Regions from separate parts of the Mycobacterium sp. pW045 genome, predicted to be linked through region 1. Evidence: riboswitches for the same ligand, from Rfam matches in the RefSeq annotation. Region 1 holds a riboswitch; the other holds the start of a gene.

Region 1 (7,022 bases):
GTGCCTGGGCAGTGCTGTGAACCCGGTTCTGCGGCAAGGAAACTCCGACCGACGTGCGCCCAAGGCGGTCAAGGAGTACGCCCGCAAGCACCCGCACAGCATGGGGGAGTGGTCGCAGGCGTCGCGCACCCACGTGGCCACCATGCGCCACGGCGACTTCTACCACGGCGAGAAGTCGATGACGCTGGACCGTGCCCGTGATGTGAAGATGGAGCTGAAAACCAAGGGCGGCAAGAAGATTGTGCTCAAGGAGAAGGTCGCCCTGTCCGACGGCATGATCATCGACTCGATGTTCATGAGCGTCAAGGCGCTCCGCGAGTTCTACGAATACCAGATGGAAGACGCCCGCAAGACCGGTGTGATGTTCTCGCTGCACGTCAAGGCCACCATGATGAAGGTCAGCCACCCGATCGTGTTCGGCCACGCCATCAAGGTGTTCTACAAAGACGCATTCGCCAAGCACCAGAAGCTCTTCGACGACCTGGGCGTCAACGTCAACAATGGCCTGGTCGACCTGTATGACAAGATCGAGACGCTGCCGGCCTCGCAGCGCGAAGAGATCATCGAGGACATGCACGCCTGCCACGAGCAGGGGCCCGAACTGGCGATGGTGGACTCGGCCAACGGCATCACCAACTTCCACTCGCCGTCGGACGTCATCGTCGACGCCTCGATGCCGGCGATGATCCGGGCGGGCGGCAAGATGTACGGCGCCGACGGGCGGACCAAGGACACCAAGGCGGTCAACCCCGAATCCACCTTCTCGCGGATCTACCAGGAGCTGATCAACTTCTGCAAGACCCACGGCCAGTTCGACCCGGCCACCATGGGCACCGTGCCCAACGTCGGCCTGATGGCACAGAAGGCCGAGGAATACGGCAGTCACGACAAGACTTTCGAGGTTCCCGAGGCCGGGATCGCCGACATCGTGGACTTGGACACCGGTGAGGTGCTGCTGAGTCAGAACGTCGAGGCCGGTGACATCTGGCGGCTGTGCACGGTCACTGACGCCGCCATCCGCGACTGGGTGAAGCTGGCCGTGCAGCGCGCGCGGATCTCCGGCATGACGGTGGTGTTCTGGCTTGACACCGAGCGCCCGCACGAGGCCGAGCTGCGCAAGAAGGTGAAGGCCTACCTGAAGGACCACGACACCGAGGGCCTGGAGATCCAGATCATGCCGCAGGTATGGGCGATGCGCTACACCCTGGAGCGGCTGATCCGCGGCCAGGACACCATCGCCGCGACGGGCAACATTCTGCGCGACTACCTCACCGACCTGTTCCCGATCCTGGAGCTGGGCACCAGCGCCAAGATGCTGTCGATCGTGCCGCTGATGGCCGGCGGCGGCATGTATGAGACCGGCGCCGGTGGTTCGGCGCCCAAGCACGTCAAGCAGCTCGTGGAGGAGAACCACCTGCGCTGGGACTCGCTCGGCGAATTCCTGGCGCTGGGCGCCAGCTTCGACGACATGGGCGCCAAGACCGGCAACCGCGGCGCGAAGATCCTGGGGCAGACGCTGGACACGGCGATCGGCAGGCTGCTGGCCGACAACAAGAACCCGTCGCGCAAGACCGGCGAGCTCGACAACCGCGGCAGCCAGTTCTTCCTGGCCAAGTACTGGGCGCAGGAGCTCGCCGCGCAGACCGAGGACCCCAAGCTGGCCGAGCACTTCGCCGCGGTGGCGAACGGGCTGGAGAAGAACCAGGACGTCATCCTCGACGAGCTGACCGTGGTGCAGGGCAAGGCAGTGGATATCGGCGGCTATTACGCGCCGGATCACGCCCTGACGGAGGCGGTGATGCGGCCCAGCCCGACGCTCAACGCGGTGATCGACGGCAAGGACTGATCCCCCTTCAGGTGAGAGCCAAATCCACGACAGACACGCCGACACAGGCGTCGTGGATTTGGCTCTCGGCGGCGGTTAGCGGCGGTCGTCGGTGTCCGGCGTGCGACAATTCGCCGGGTAAGGCGACGACGAGGTAGGAATCCGGTGCAAGTCCGGAGCGGTCCCGCCACTGTCATCGGGGAGTGAACCGTCTCCGAGAGCCAGACACTCACGTCGTCGCGACCTGCGATTCGGGGCGGGCACCCCGAGGAAGCTGGCGAACGTGACCGCGCCGATTTGGATCGCGTCTCCTCCCGAAGTCCATTCGACGCTCCTGTCGGCCGGCCCCGGCGCCGGTCCGCTGCTGGCGTCGGCGGCGGCGTGGAGCGCCCTGAGCACCGAGTACACCGAGATCGCCGACGAGCTGACGGCCCTGCTGGGCGCGGTGCAGGCCGGGGCCTGGCAGGGCCCGTCCGCCGAGGCCTACCTGGCGGCCAACGCGCCCTACCTGGGCTGGCTGACCCACGCCGCCGCCAACAGTTCGGTGATGGCCGCCCAGCAGCAGATCGCGGCCTCGGCCTACAGCGCCGCGCTGGCGGCCATGCCGACGCTGGCCGAACTGGCGGCCAACCACGCCACCCACGCGGTGCTGGTGGCCACCAACTTCTTCGGCGTCAACACCATCCCGATCGCGCTCAACGAGGCCGACTACGGCCGGATGTGGCTACAGGCCGCCACCGTGATGGCCACCTACCAGGCCGTCGCCGGCGCGGCGGTGGCGTCGAGCCCGCAGACCGTCGCCGCGCCGCAGATCGCCAAGGCCAACGCCGCAGACGCCAGCCAGCCGCAGCTGCCGCCGGACCGGCAGAACGACATCATGGAATGGCTGCAGAACAGCGGCTACACCGACTTCTACAACAACGTGCTGCAGCCGATGATCAACGAACTGGCGGCCAACCCCTACCTGCAGTCGATGTTCGCCGGCTTCGACCCCTGGCTGCCCGTGCTGGGCAACCCGCTCAGCTTCTTCAGCCCCTACAACATCGCGTTCGCGCTGGGCTACCCGATGGACTTCGGGTCGTTCGCCGCCTATCTGTCGCAGACCTTCGCGTTCATCGCCGCCGACCTGGCCGCGGCGTTCGCCAGCGGCAACCCGAGCACCATCGCCGCCACCTTGCTGTTCACCGCGGTCGAGGCGATCGGCACCATCATCACCGACGTGATCGCCCTGCTCAAGACGCTGCTGGAGCAGGCGATCGTGCTGATCCCGGTGATGCTGCCGATGCTGACCGCCGCCCTGGCGCCGCTGGCCGCGGCGCCATTGGCCGGGCTGGCGGGACTGTCCGGGCTGGCCGCGCTGCACGCCGTGCCGGTTCCGGTCGTTCCGGTGGTCCCGCCGTTCGCCGGTCTGACCGTGGCGCCCACTCCACCGGCCGCGGCGCCGGCCCCCGCCCCCGCTCCGGCGCCGGCTCCCGCGCCCGCTCCAGCCCCGGCTGCACCGCCGGCGCCTCCGCCGCCGCCCGCTCCGCCGTTGTCGCCGGTGGACGGCATGTCCTACCTGTACATGGTGGCCGGCCTGGGCCAGCAGGCCCGCCGGGCGGCGGGCACCAGCGCGCGGCGACGCAAAGCGCCCGAGCCCGACGCAGCAGAGGTTCCCGCTGCCGCGGCCACCGCCCAGGAGACGGCCAAGGCCCGGCGCCGCCGCAAGGCGAAGGCCGACATGCTGGGCCGCGGTTACGAGTACATGGACTTGGACGATGAGCTGGATGCGGTGGTCGACACCGACCCGCCGGGCATGCTCCCCAGCGGCCTGACCGCGCTGGCCGGGGACGCCTTCGGCGCGGTAAAGGCACCGATGACACCGGGCACCTGGACGCGGGAACGTCGCAAGCAGGCCCCTTAGCGTGCGATAATTCGCCGGTAAGGCAACGACGGTGCAGGAAGCCGGTGAGAATCCGGCACGGTCCCGCCACTGTGATCGGGGAGCGACCCTCAACAGCCACGGCTCCATGTGGAGTTGGAAGGCGAGGCGAGCGTTGATCCGAGAGTCAGGACACTCACGTCGTCGCATCCTGCTACCCGGGGCGGTGTACCCCGAGAGAGCTGGTCGACGTGACCGCCCCTATTTGGATGGCGTCGCCTCCTGAGATCCATTCGTCGCTGTTGTCCGCCGGCCCCGGTGCCGGCCCGTTGCTGGCCTCCTCGTCGGCGTGGACGGCTTTGGCCGTCGAGTACGCCGAGATTGCCGATGAGCTGACCGCCCTGTTGGGCGCGGTGCAGTCCGGGGCCTGGCAGGGCCCGTCCGCGGAGGCGTTCGTGGCCGCCAACGCGCCCTACCTGGCGTGGTTGGTGCGTGCCGGTGCCGATGCCACGGCGACCGCTGCCCAGCAGCAGACCGCGGCAGCCGCCTACACCAGCGCACTGGCGGCGATGCCGACGATGGCCGAGTTGGTGGCCAACCATGTCACGCATGCGGTGCTGGTGGGCACGAACTTCTTTGGCGTCAACACCATTCCGATCGCGCTGAACGAGGCCGACTACGCGCGGATGTGGCTGCAGGCCGCCACCGTGATGACCGCCTACCAGGCCACCGCGACCACCGCGGTGGCGGCATCGCCGCAGACCGAGCCGGCGCCCCCGGTGCTCAAGGCCGCCGGGAGCGCGGACGCGACGGCGCCGGAGCCGCCGCAGTGGTTCCTCGACTTCGCGAAATGGCTCGAAGGACTCGTCCCCAGCCCGCCGTATCCCGACAGCAGCCAGTACCCGCTGTATGCGCAGCTGACCGAGTTCTTCGACAAGATCGGCTTCACCGGCATCTCGGGTCCGCTCGCCGATTTCTTCACGAGCCTGCAGAGCGGATCGTCGTTGTTGCCGCCGTGGGGCGTGCCCGGATCGTGGCTGGGGTGGACCGGCAACCCGCTGAGCTATTTCAACCCGGCAAACCTGGCCTACATCTTCTCGGTGCCCCTGGACCCGGGGTCGTTCTTCGCGTTCACCAGCATCGTCATCGTCGACGATCTGCTGGCGATCATGTACACGGCGCTGTTCAACCCCCAGGGACTCGGCCTGGTGGTACCGCTGGCGATGGTCGAGATCGTCGGGGCGACGATCGGCAATACCATCCAGGCGCTCAACTACCTGATCACCCAGACGGCGCTGATACCCGCACTGCTGCCGGCGCTGGCCGCCACGAGCGTGCTGGCCCCCGCCGGGGTGCTCGGCGGTCTGGGCATCGGCGGGCTGGCGCACCACTTCGCGGCGGCCGCCGCGGTGCCGCCGCCAGCCCCGCCACCCGGTTTGGCGATGGCCCAGCCGCCGGCCCCGGCGCCCGCGCCCGCCCCGGCACCGACTCCGACGCCCGCACCCGCGTCGGCTCCGGCCGCAGCACCCACCCCGCCGCCCGGTGCGCCGCCTCCCACACCTGCCGGGCCGCCGTCGGTCACCATGCCGGCCTACATGTACATGGTCGGCGGCCTGGACATGGGTGCCCGACGCGCATCAGGAACCAGTGCCCGCAAGAAGCCGGTGCCCAAGCCGGACAGCGTGGACGTCCCCGCAGCCGAGGCGGCCGAGCAGACCGCACCCCGGCGGCGGCGGCGCAAGCCGACGGCCGACATGTTGGGCCGCGGCCATGAGTACATGGACCTCGAACCCGAGCTTGCGCTGGTGGCGGCCTCGGATCGGGGTGCGGCACAAGGCTTCGCCGGCGGGTCGCGCCGGGTGGCGGGCGCCCGCCCGGCCGGGCTGACGTCACTGGCCGACGACGGATTCGGCGGCGGCGCGGTCAGCCCGATGGTCCCCAATACCTGGCCGGGCGAGGAGTCCTAACCGCTGGGTTGGATGCGGCGGTCCAGCTTCGGCTCTCCTGCGTCGAGCCTTGCTAACCGCTGGGCCTGATGCGGCGGTCCAGCTTCGGCTCTCCTGCGTCGAGCCTTGCTAACCGCTGGGTCTGATGCGGCGGTCCAGCTTCGGCTCTCCTGCGTCGAGCCTCGCTAACCGCCGCAGCGGATCCGAGCCCCGCTGCGGTCCAACGGGTCCGGGCCCAACCCCAGGTACTTCTCGCGCAGCTTGTCCCACAGTTCCAGCTGGCCCCACTCGGGCTCCTCGCGGATCTGCTGGTCGTTGGTGAGGAACGGGTTGGGCAGCATCAGCGTCATCATCTGCTCGTCGCGGCCGTTGTAGAGTCGCACGCCCCACGACATCGGGTTGCCGTCCTTGCCGATCCGGCGATACAGCTCAGCGCGGGTGCACCGGCGGATCCGGCCCAGCTCCGAGCCGCTGGCCCGGTGCTTGCCGATGCACAGGTGAAAGTGCCAGCGGCCGAAATCAACGGTGGCGTAGCCGTCGAGCATCGCGATCTTGCGCGGGGCATTCGGTGCGGCCACCTCCCAGGCGGCACCCTGCATGATGATGCCGAACCAGATCTCGTCCCAGTACTCGTCGAAGCACAGGTGCAGCAGATCCAGCAGGCTCTGCTGATCGGTGGGCAGCGGCCACAGCTGTTCGCGGCCACGGTCTTCGGTGTCGACGATCGGGGGATCGGCGACGATCTCGGTGGTGGTTTCGGTCATCTGAATCCCTTTCTATCGGGTGTGCGAATCTCGGGCTTACGAGTGAGTGCGCAGTCGATGCACAGCCCGCCGCCGGGCGTGCGGTAGAACAGGCAGCAGGTGGCGCGCCGGTAGTCGGTGCCTGAGTCGTTGAAACAGATTGTGTCGCTGAGCCGTTCGTCCTCGCACACCGTTCGTGCGAGCTCCCAGCACGGTTCGGCCGCCAGCTGTGCACCGTGATGGCGGTGCAGCGCACGGGCGGCGCCCAGCACGGCCGAGGCGGCGTTGCCGTACAGCAGTTTCTCCGAGATCGAACCGAGCCGTCGCACCGCGGCGGCCAGCGGTGTCAGGTGCCTGCTCAGCACCATGTCGGCGAGCCGAGACGCCGGGTCCGGCCCCTGCCAGGCCACCGGATTCGCCAGATGCAACCGCACCGTGCCCTCGGACTCGGAGTACCAGAGCTCATCGGGGTCAAGGTCCAACAGCAGGCCGTGCTCGGCGATCCCGCCCAGCCCGATCGACCACAGCCGCGCCGCGAAGCCCAGGAAGAACGTCGAGGCGGACACCCGAAAATCCGATGCTCCGATCCGGTCTCGCACGGTGCCCACCACGCCGGCGAGCAGCTGTTCGTCGGCGTAGAGCTGCGT
Region 2 (7,022 bases), on a different contig from region 1:
CCCACTCCGGGTGTTCGGGGTGATAGATGTTCTCCCGGTTGGCGATCGCCTTGAGATCGGCGCCGGCGCTGAAGGATTTGTCCCCCGCACCGGTGAGCACCACCGCCCGCACCTCATCGTCGCTCTGGGCCTGCGCCAACGCGTCGCCGATCCCCGCGCTGACCGCGCCGTTGATGGCATTGCGGGCTTCGGGCCGGTTGATGGTGATCAGCAGTACGCCACCGTCGCGCCGCTCAACGAGAACGGCCGCGTCACTCACAGCAGCTCCAGGATGGTGGCGTTGGCCTGACCGCCGCCCTCGCACATGGTCTGCAGGCCGTAGCGGATCCCGTTGGCGCGCATGTGGTACAGCATGGTGGTCATGATCCGGGCGCCGGAACCGCCCAGCGGGTGGCCCAGCGCGATCGCCCCGCCGTTGGGGTTGAGCTTCTTCGCATCCGCGCCGATCTCGGCCAGCCAGGCCATCGGCACCGGGGCGAACGCCTCGTTGACCTCGAACACCCCGATGTCATCGACGCTGAGGCCGCTGCGCTGCAGCGCCTTCTGGGTGGCCGGGATCGGGGCGCTCAGCATCATCACCGGGTCGGCGCCGGCCAGCGTGGCGGTGTGCACCCGCGCCAGCGGGGTCAGCCCCAGCTCCTGCGCCTTGGCCGCCGACATGAACAGCAGCGCCGCCGAACCGTCGGAGATCTGGCTGGAGTTGCCGGCGTGGATGACGCCGTCTTCCTTGAACGCCGGCTTGAGCTGGGCCATCTTCTCGATAGTGGTTCCGCGGCGGATGCCCTCGTCGTCGCTGACGGCATTCCCCTCAGCATCCTTGATCGCGACGATCTCGTCTTTGAACGCGCCGGAATCCTGGGCAGCGGCGGCCTTCTCGTGCGAGGCCAGCGCGAACTCGTCGAGCGCGGTGCGGTCCAGGCCCCACTTCTCGGCCATCATCTCCGCGCCGATCCCCTGGTTGGGGGTCTGGCTGTAGCGGTTGCGGAACGCCTCCGGGTAGGGGTGTCCACCGTTGGCCAGCGATGAGCCCATCGGGGTCCGCGACATCGATTCGACGCCGCCGGCGACGACAACGTCGTAGTGCCCGGCGACCACACCGGCGGCGGCGAAGTGCACCGACTGCTGGCTGGATCCGCACTGGCGGTCCACCGTCACCCCCGGCACGGACTCGGGCCACCCGGCGGCCAGCACCGCGGTGCGCCCGATGTCGAGGGCCTGCTCGCCGGCCTGCATCACGCAACCCCAGATCACGTCGTCGACCAAGGCGGGGTCCACACCCGCCCGGGTGACCAACCCGTTGAGCACCTGGGCGGACAGTTCCGCCGGGTGGACCCCCGACAGACCGCCGTTGCGCTTGCCGATCGGCGAACGCACCGCTTCTACGATGACTGCTTCGGCCATGGGTGTTCTCCTTTGTTGCTTCGGGGCTGGTTGCCCTCGATTGTCAACCGCGGCGCTCGGCTGGTGTCAACGGGGGTCGCTCCACGCTTCGCGTACGGTCAAAGTCATGGCACGCGTCGTGATCTTCGGCGGCCACGGCAAGGTCGCCCTGCTGCTCAGCCCGATCCTGTCCGAGCGCGGCGATCAGGTGACATCGGTGTTCCGCAACCCCGACCACAGCGAAGAAGTGGCGGTGACCGGCGCGGTCCCGGTGGTGGCCGACATCGAACAGCTGGACACCGACGCCCTGGCGGAACTGGTCGCCGGGCACGACGCGGTGGTGTTCTCCGCCGGGGCCGGCGGCGGCAACCCCGCCCGGACCTACGCGGTGGACCGCGACGCCGCGATCCGGGTCATCGATGCCGCCGGGCAGGCCGGGGTGCGCCGATTCGTGATGGTGTCCTATTTCGGCGCCGGGCCAGGGCACGGCGTGCCCGAGGACGATGCGTTCTTCCCGTACGCGCAGGCCAAGGGCGCCGCCGACGCTCATCTGCGAGCGAGCGACCTCGACTGGACGGTGCTCGGCCCGAGCCGGCTCACCCTCGAACCGGCCACTGGCCGCATCGAGACGGGCGCCGCAACCGACAAGGGAACGGTCTCGCGAGCCAATGTCGCACAGGTGATCGCGGCCTGCCTGGTCGAGCCGTCAACGAGTCGCCGCACCATCGAGTTCAACGATGGCGAGACCCCCATCCTGGAGGCCCTGCAAGCCAGTTGACCAGGTAGTCTTGGCCACGCAACTGGTTTGCCGGTACCGCCGCAAGGTGGTGTCGGCATCGAGCACAACGTGGGTTTTCCGCGGTGTGCGAGAGGGAACCCGGTGAGAATCCGGGACTGTCCCGCAGCGGTATGCAGGAACGACCGCCGTCCAAGGCACTGGTCACGAAGTGACTGGGAAGCGACGGCCACTAGGAGCACCGTCGGTGCGCGCCTGCGAGTCCGAAGACCTGCCTGTTGTGCCGGGTGCGCCGCGCCCGGCGGATCACCGCCTCGCGGAATGGGCGTCTGGTTTTTGAGGGTTATAGTGCATTAAATGTGCACGGGACCGGATTGGCTGGACGACCGCCGGCGGTGACCCACCCTCCGATTGAAGGATCAGATCGTGACCGCTCAACCCTTTACCTGCACCATTCTCGGCTCACCGCGGATCGGTCCGCGCCGCGAACTCAAGCGCGCCACCGAGAGCTACTGGGCCGGCCGGATCGGCCAGGACGAACTGCGGAACGTCGGAGCCGGCCTGCGCCGCGACACCTGGGCGCAGTTGGCCGCCGCCGGGCTGGACTCGATACCGGTGAACACCTTCTCCTACTACGACCAGATGCTCGACACCGCGGTGCTGCTCGGCGCGCTGCCGGCTCGGGTCGCCGGGGTGGCCGACGAGCTGGACCGCTACTTCGCCGCGGCCCGGGGCAATGCCGAGATCGCCCCGCTGGAGATGACGAAGTGGTTCGACACCAACTATCACTACATCGTCCCGGAGATCGGCCCGGAGACCACGTTCGCACTCAACCCGGCCAAGGTGCTCGCCGAGCTGGCCGAGGCCAGGGAGCAGGGCTTCGGCGCAAACGTGGCCCGGCCGGTGATCATCGGACCCATCACGTTCCTGCTGCTGAGCAAGGCCGTCGACGGAGCACCCGCGCCCATCCACCGCCTCGATGAGCTGACCGACGTCTACGCCGAACTGCTGGGCAAGCTGGCAGACGCCGGGGCCGAATGGGTGCAGATCGACGAACCGGTGCTGGTGACCGACGTCTCCGCCGACGCCCCCGCGCTGGCCGAGCAGGTCTACGCCCGGCTGGGCGGGTTGAGCAACCGGCCGGCGATCTTCGTCGCGACCTACTTCGGCGACCCGGGTGCGGCGCTGCCGGCGCTGGCCCGCACCCCGGTCGAGGCGATCGGTGTCGACCTGGTCTACGGCCCGAACACCAAGATCGCGTCGGTGCCGGAGTTGGCCTCCAAGACCCTGGTCGCCGGTGTGGTCGACGGCCGCAACATCTGGCGCACCGACCTGCAGGCCGCACTGGCCAAGCTGGCGTCGCTGCTGGGTTCGGTCGGCTCGCTGGCCGTCTCGACATCCTGCTCGACGCTGCACGTGCCCTACACGCTCGACGGTGAGAGCGGGCTCGACGACGACCTGCGCAGCTGGCTGGCGTTCGGCGCGGAGAAGGTGAGCGAGGTGGCTACCCTGGCGCGCGCGCTGCGTGAGGGCCGCGATGCCATCGGCGACGAGATCGGCGCGTCCAACGCCGCCGTCGCCTCCCGCAAGGCCGATCCGCGGCTGAACAACGCCGACGTCCGCGACCGGATCGCGACCATCACCGCGTCCGGCGCGCGCCGCGGCAGCGCCGAGGCACGCCGCGCCGCGCAAGCCGAACGACTGCACCTGCCGCCGCTGCCCACCACCACCATCGGGTCGTTCCCGCAGACCGTCGACATCCGCAAGGCCCGGGCCGCGCTGGTCGCCGGCGAGATCGACAGGGACGAGTACACCCGCCGGATGAAAGCCGAGATCGCCGCGGTGATCAAGCTGCAGGAGAGCCTCGACTTGGACGTGCTGGTACACGGCGAGCCGGAGCGCAACGACATGGTGCAGTACTTCGCCGAGCAGCTGGAGGGGTTCTTCGCCACCGCCAACGGCTGGGTGCAGTCCTACGGCAGCCGGTGCGTGCGTCCACCCGTGCTGTTCGGCGACGTCTCGCGGCCGCACCCGATGACGACTGAGTGGGCCACCTATGCGCAGTCGCTGACCGACAAGCCGGTCAAGGGCATGCTCACCGGGCCGGTGACCATCCTGGCGTGGTCGTTCGTCCGCGACGACCAGCCGCTGGCCGACACCGCCAACCAGGTGGCGCTGGCGATCCGCGACGAGACGGTGGATCTGGAGTCCGTCGGCATCGCGGTGATCCAGGTCGACGAGCCGGCGCTGCGGGAGTTGCTGCCGCTGCGCAAGGCCGACCAGGAGGCCTACCTGACGTGGGCGGTCGGCGCGTTCCGGCTGGCGACGTCGGGGGTGTCGGATGCGACCCAGATCCACACCCACCTGTGCTACTCGGAGTTCGGCGAGGTGATCGGGGCCATCGCCGACCTGGATGCCGACGTCACCTCGATCGAGGCCGCCCGCTCGCACATGGAGGTGCTCGACGACCTCAATGCGATCGGGTTCTCCAACGGGGTGGGGCCGGGCGTCTATGACATCCACTCCCCGCGGGTGCCATCCACCGACGAGATGGCCACCTCATTGCGGGAAGCACTTGACGCCGTTCCGGCGCAGCGCTTGTGGGTCAACCCGGACTGCGGCTTGAAGACCCGCAAGACCGACGAGGTGACCGCCTCGCTGGCCAACCTGGTCGCCGCGGCGAAGCAGGCCCGCGCCAACGTGTAAGGCCTGACCCGCGTCGCCGAGCGTGCGCCTGCTGCGAAAGGATTGTGAAAATCTCGCAGTAGGTGCACGCTCGGCGCGCAGGAGGAGCAGATATGGACTTCACCACCATTCGTCATGAGGTCGAAGACGGCATTCTGACCCTTTACCTCGACCGCCCGGACAACCTCAACGCGTTCACCGTCGAGATGGCCGACGAGTTGGAGCGCACCTTCGTCGAGGTCAACGATGACGACGCGGTCCGCGCGGTGATCGTCACCGGGTCGGGACGCGCGTTCTGCGCGGGGATGGACCTGTCGGGTTCCGGCAACGTGTTCGGCCTCGATGAGACCAAGTCCCCGACGCTGGCCGACATGGCCGACCTCGATGACCCGGAGCTGGCCCGGGTACGCGACACCGGCGGGCAGGTCACGCTGGCGATCTATAACTGCCGCAAGCCGGTGATCGCCGCGGTCAACGGACCCGCGGTCGGGATCGGCGCCACCATGATGCTGGCGATGGACGCGCGATTGTTCTCCACCAAGGCGCGATTCGGTCTGGTGTTCGGCAAGCTGGGCATCACCCCGGAGGCATGTTCGACGTGGTTCCTGCCCCGGATCGTCGGGATGCCAACGGCATTGGATTTGCTATACCGTGCCGACATTCTGGATGCGCAAGCTGCGCAGGCCTGTGGGATCGCGCAATCCCTGCACGAACCCGAGGCGCTGCTGGCCGACGCCCGCGCGCTGGCCGACGCCTGGACCAAGGGCCGCTCCCCGGTGTCGTTCGCGTTGATACGCCAGATGCTCTACCGCAACTCCGCGCAGCCAGACCCGCATGCGGCGCACCGGGTGGACTCGCTGGCGATGTTCTACACCAGCATCGGCGACGGTGCCGACGGGGTGCGCGCCTTCCTGGAGAAGCGCGATCCGCAGTTCACCTCCCGGGCCTCGGCGATGCCGCCGTTCTACGATGAGTGGGTGCGCGAGCGGTAACCGGTGCCGCCGGCCGGCTGAAATCGACTGAGTTCACCCATATTTCAAGTGCGGTCTCGACTGCGTTCAGCCGCAGGCCGCCTAGCGCGGCTATCTTCGGTGGCGAAGGGGAGTAGTTCCTAACCGCCGCCAGGCGGATGTGAATGGTCGTCAGTACGGCGGGCCACCCCGCCCGGCCATTCAGCGGGCCTATCACTTTCCGTGAGCGAGACCTTCGGACGATGAACCGTGTCGACCGAGAGTTTTCGCCTGCTCGCCTAGGCATATTCGGTCGCCGAACGAAGGAGACCGATGCCCCCCTCGATAGCCGCTCTCATCGATGACACCGAACCGGAACTGGATTCGTTGTACGACGCGCTTGCCGCGGTCGAGAGCCAGCCGCCCAACGAGCACGACGAGGTGGCCGAGGGTGAGCAACCTCGCTCCGCCCCCGCTCCCGGCGATGGCTTGTTGGCCGTCAGCACCGCCGCGATGGCCGGTATCACCGCCGTCGGCCTGGGCATCTCGCTGGCCGGCCGCGCGCTGCGGTTCCCGCGGCTGCCGGCCAGCGTCCAAGGCGCCGTGGTCGCCTTGGACCATCAGCCGCGGCTGCGCCGACTGCTCGAGGAACGCATCGGCAAGCGCGCGACCGACACCGCGTTGGGGTTGGCATCCACCACCGCCAATGCGCTCGCCCTGGCACCGTCGATGCTGGCGGTGGATCTGGCGATCAACACGCTCAAAGCCGCCGAAACCCGCGCCGTGGCACGGGCGTGGTCGCGACGCGACCCGGCGTTGGCCGACATGGCCGCGCAGCCGGCCGACGAGTCGCCGGCGCGCACGGTGCCGCCGCCGGCCGGTCCCGTCGAACGACACCTGGAGCGCGGCACCTGGATTCAGGCGTTCGGTGCCGCGGTGGTCGGCGCCGTCAGCCGCGACCCGAACCTGGCCGGCACCGCCGCGTTGGTGGCCGTGCCGAAGGCCGCCCGCTCCACCCTGGAATCGTTCGCGGCGACGTTGAGCCGCGGCCTGGCCGACAAGAACGAGGCGCTGCAGCTGCGCCCGGACGGGTTGCGCCGACTGGACCGGGTCGATGTGGTGATCCTCGACCCGCGGGTGCTGCGCAGCGACGACTTGCGCCTGGTACGGCTTCGCGGCGCCGGCGAGAAGGACCTGGCCGTGTGGGAGCGCGCCCAGGCGATGCTGACAAACGACGCGCTGCGGGCCGGATGGCACGCGGTGCCCGACGG

What was found. A riboswitch is a leader RNA that binds a small molecule or an ion and turns the genes downstream of it on or off. The one in region 1 is predicted to bind cobalamin.
Region 2: linked by a shared signal. The riboswitch ahead of metE (5-methyltetrahydropteroyltriglutamate--homocysteine S-methyltransferase) and the one ahead of ACAG20_RS05580 (PPE family protein) in region 1 are both predicted to bind cobalamin.

The regions. Positions count from the first base shown of each region.
Region 1 is NZ_JBGGKU010000003.1:157,626-164,647, forward strand. It holds gene ACAG20_RS05570 (NADP-dependent isocitrate dehydrogenase) at 1-1,846, shown strand, start outside; cobalamin riboswitch at 1,928-2,077, shown strand; gene ACAG20_RS05575 (PPE domain-containing protein) at 2,109-3,728, shown strand; cobalamin riboswitch at 3,719-3,907, shown strand; gene ACAG20_RS05580 (PPE family protein) at 3,938-5,653, shown strand; gene ACAG20_RS05585 (hypothetical protein) at 5,818-6,396, opposite strand; gene ACAG20_RS05590 (ATP-binding cassette domain-containing protein) at 6,393-7,022, opposite strand, start outside.
Region 2 is NZ_JBGGKU010000010.1:91,759-98,780, reverse strand. It holds gene ACAG20_RS16560 (crotonase/enoyl-CoA hydratase family protein) at 1-259, opposite strand, end outside; gene ACAG20_RS16555 (acetyl-CoA C-acyltransferase) at 256-1,401, opposite strand; gene ACAG20_RS16550 (SDR family oxidoreductase) at 1,508-2,158, shown strand; cobalamin riboswitch at 2,213-2,410, shown strand; gene metE (5-methyltetrahydropteroyltriglutamate--homocysteine S-methyltransferase) at 2,528-4,822, shown strand; gene ACAG20_RS16540 (crotonase/enoyl-CoA hydratase family protein) at 4,915-5,793, shown strand; gene ACAG20_RS16535 (HAD-IC family P-type ATPase) at 6,085-7,022, shown strand, end outside.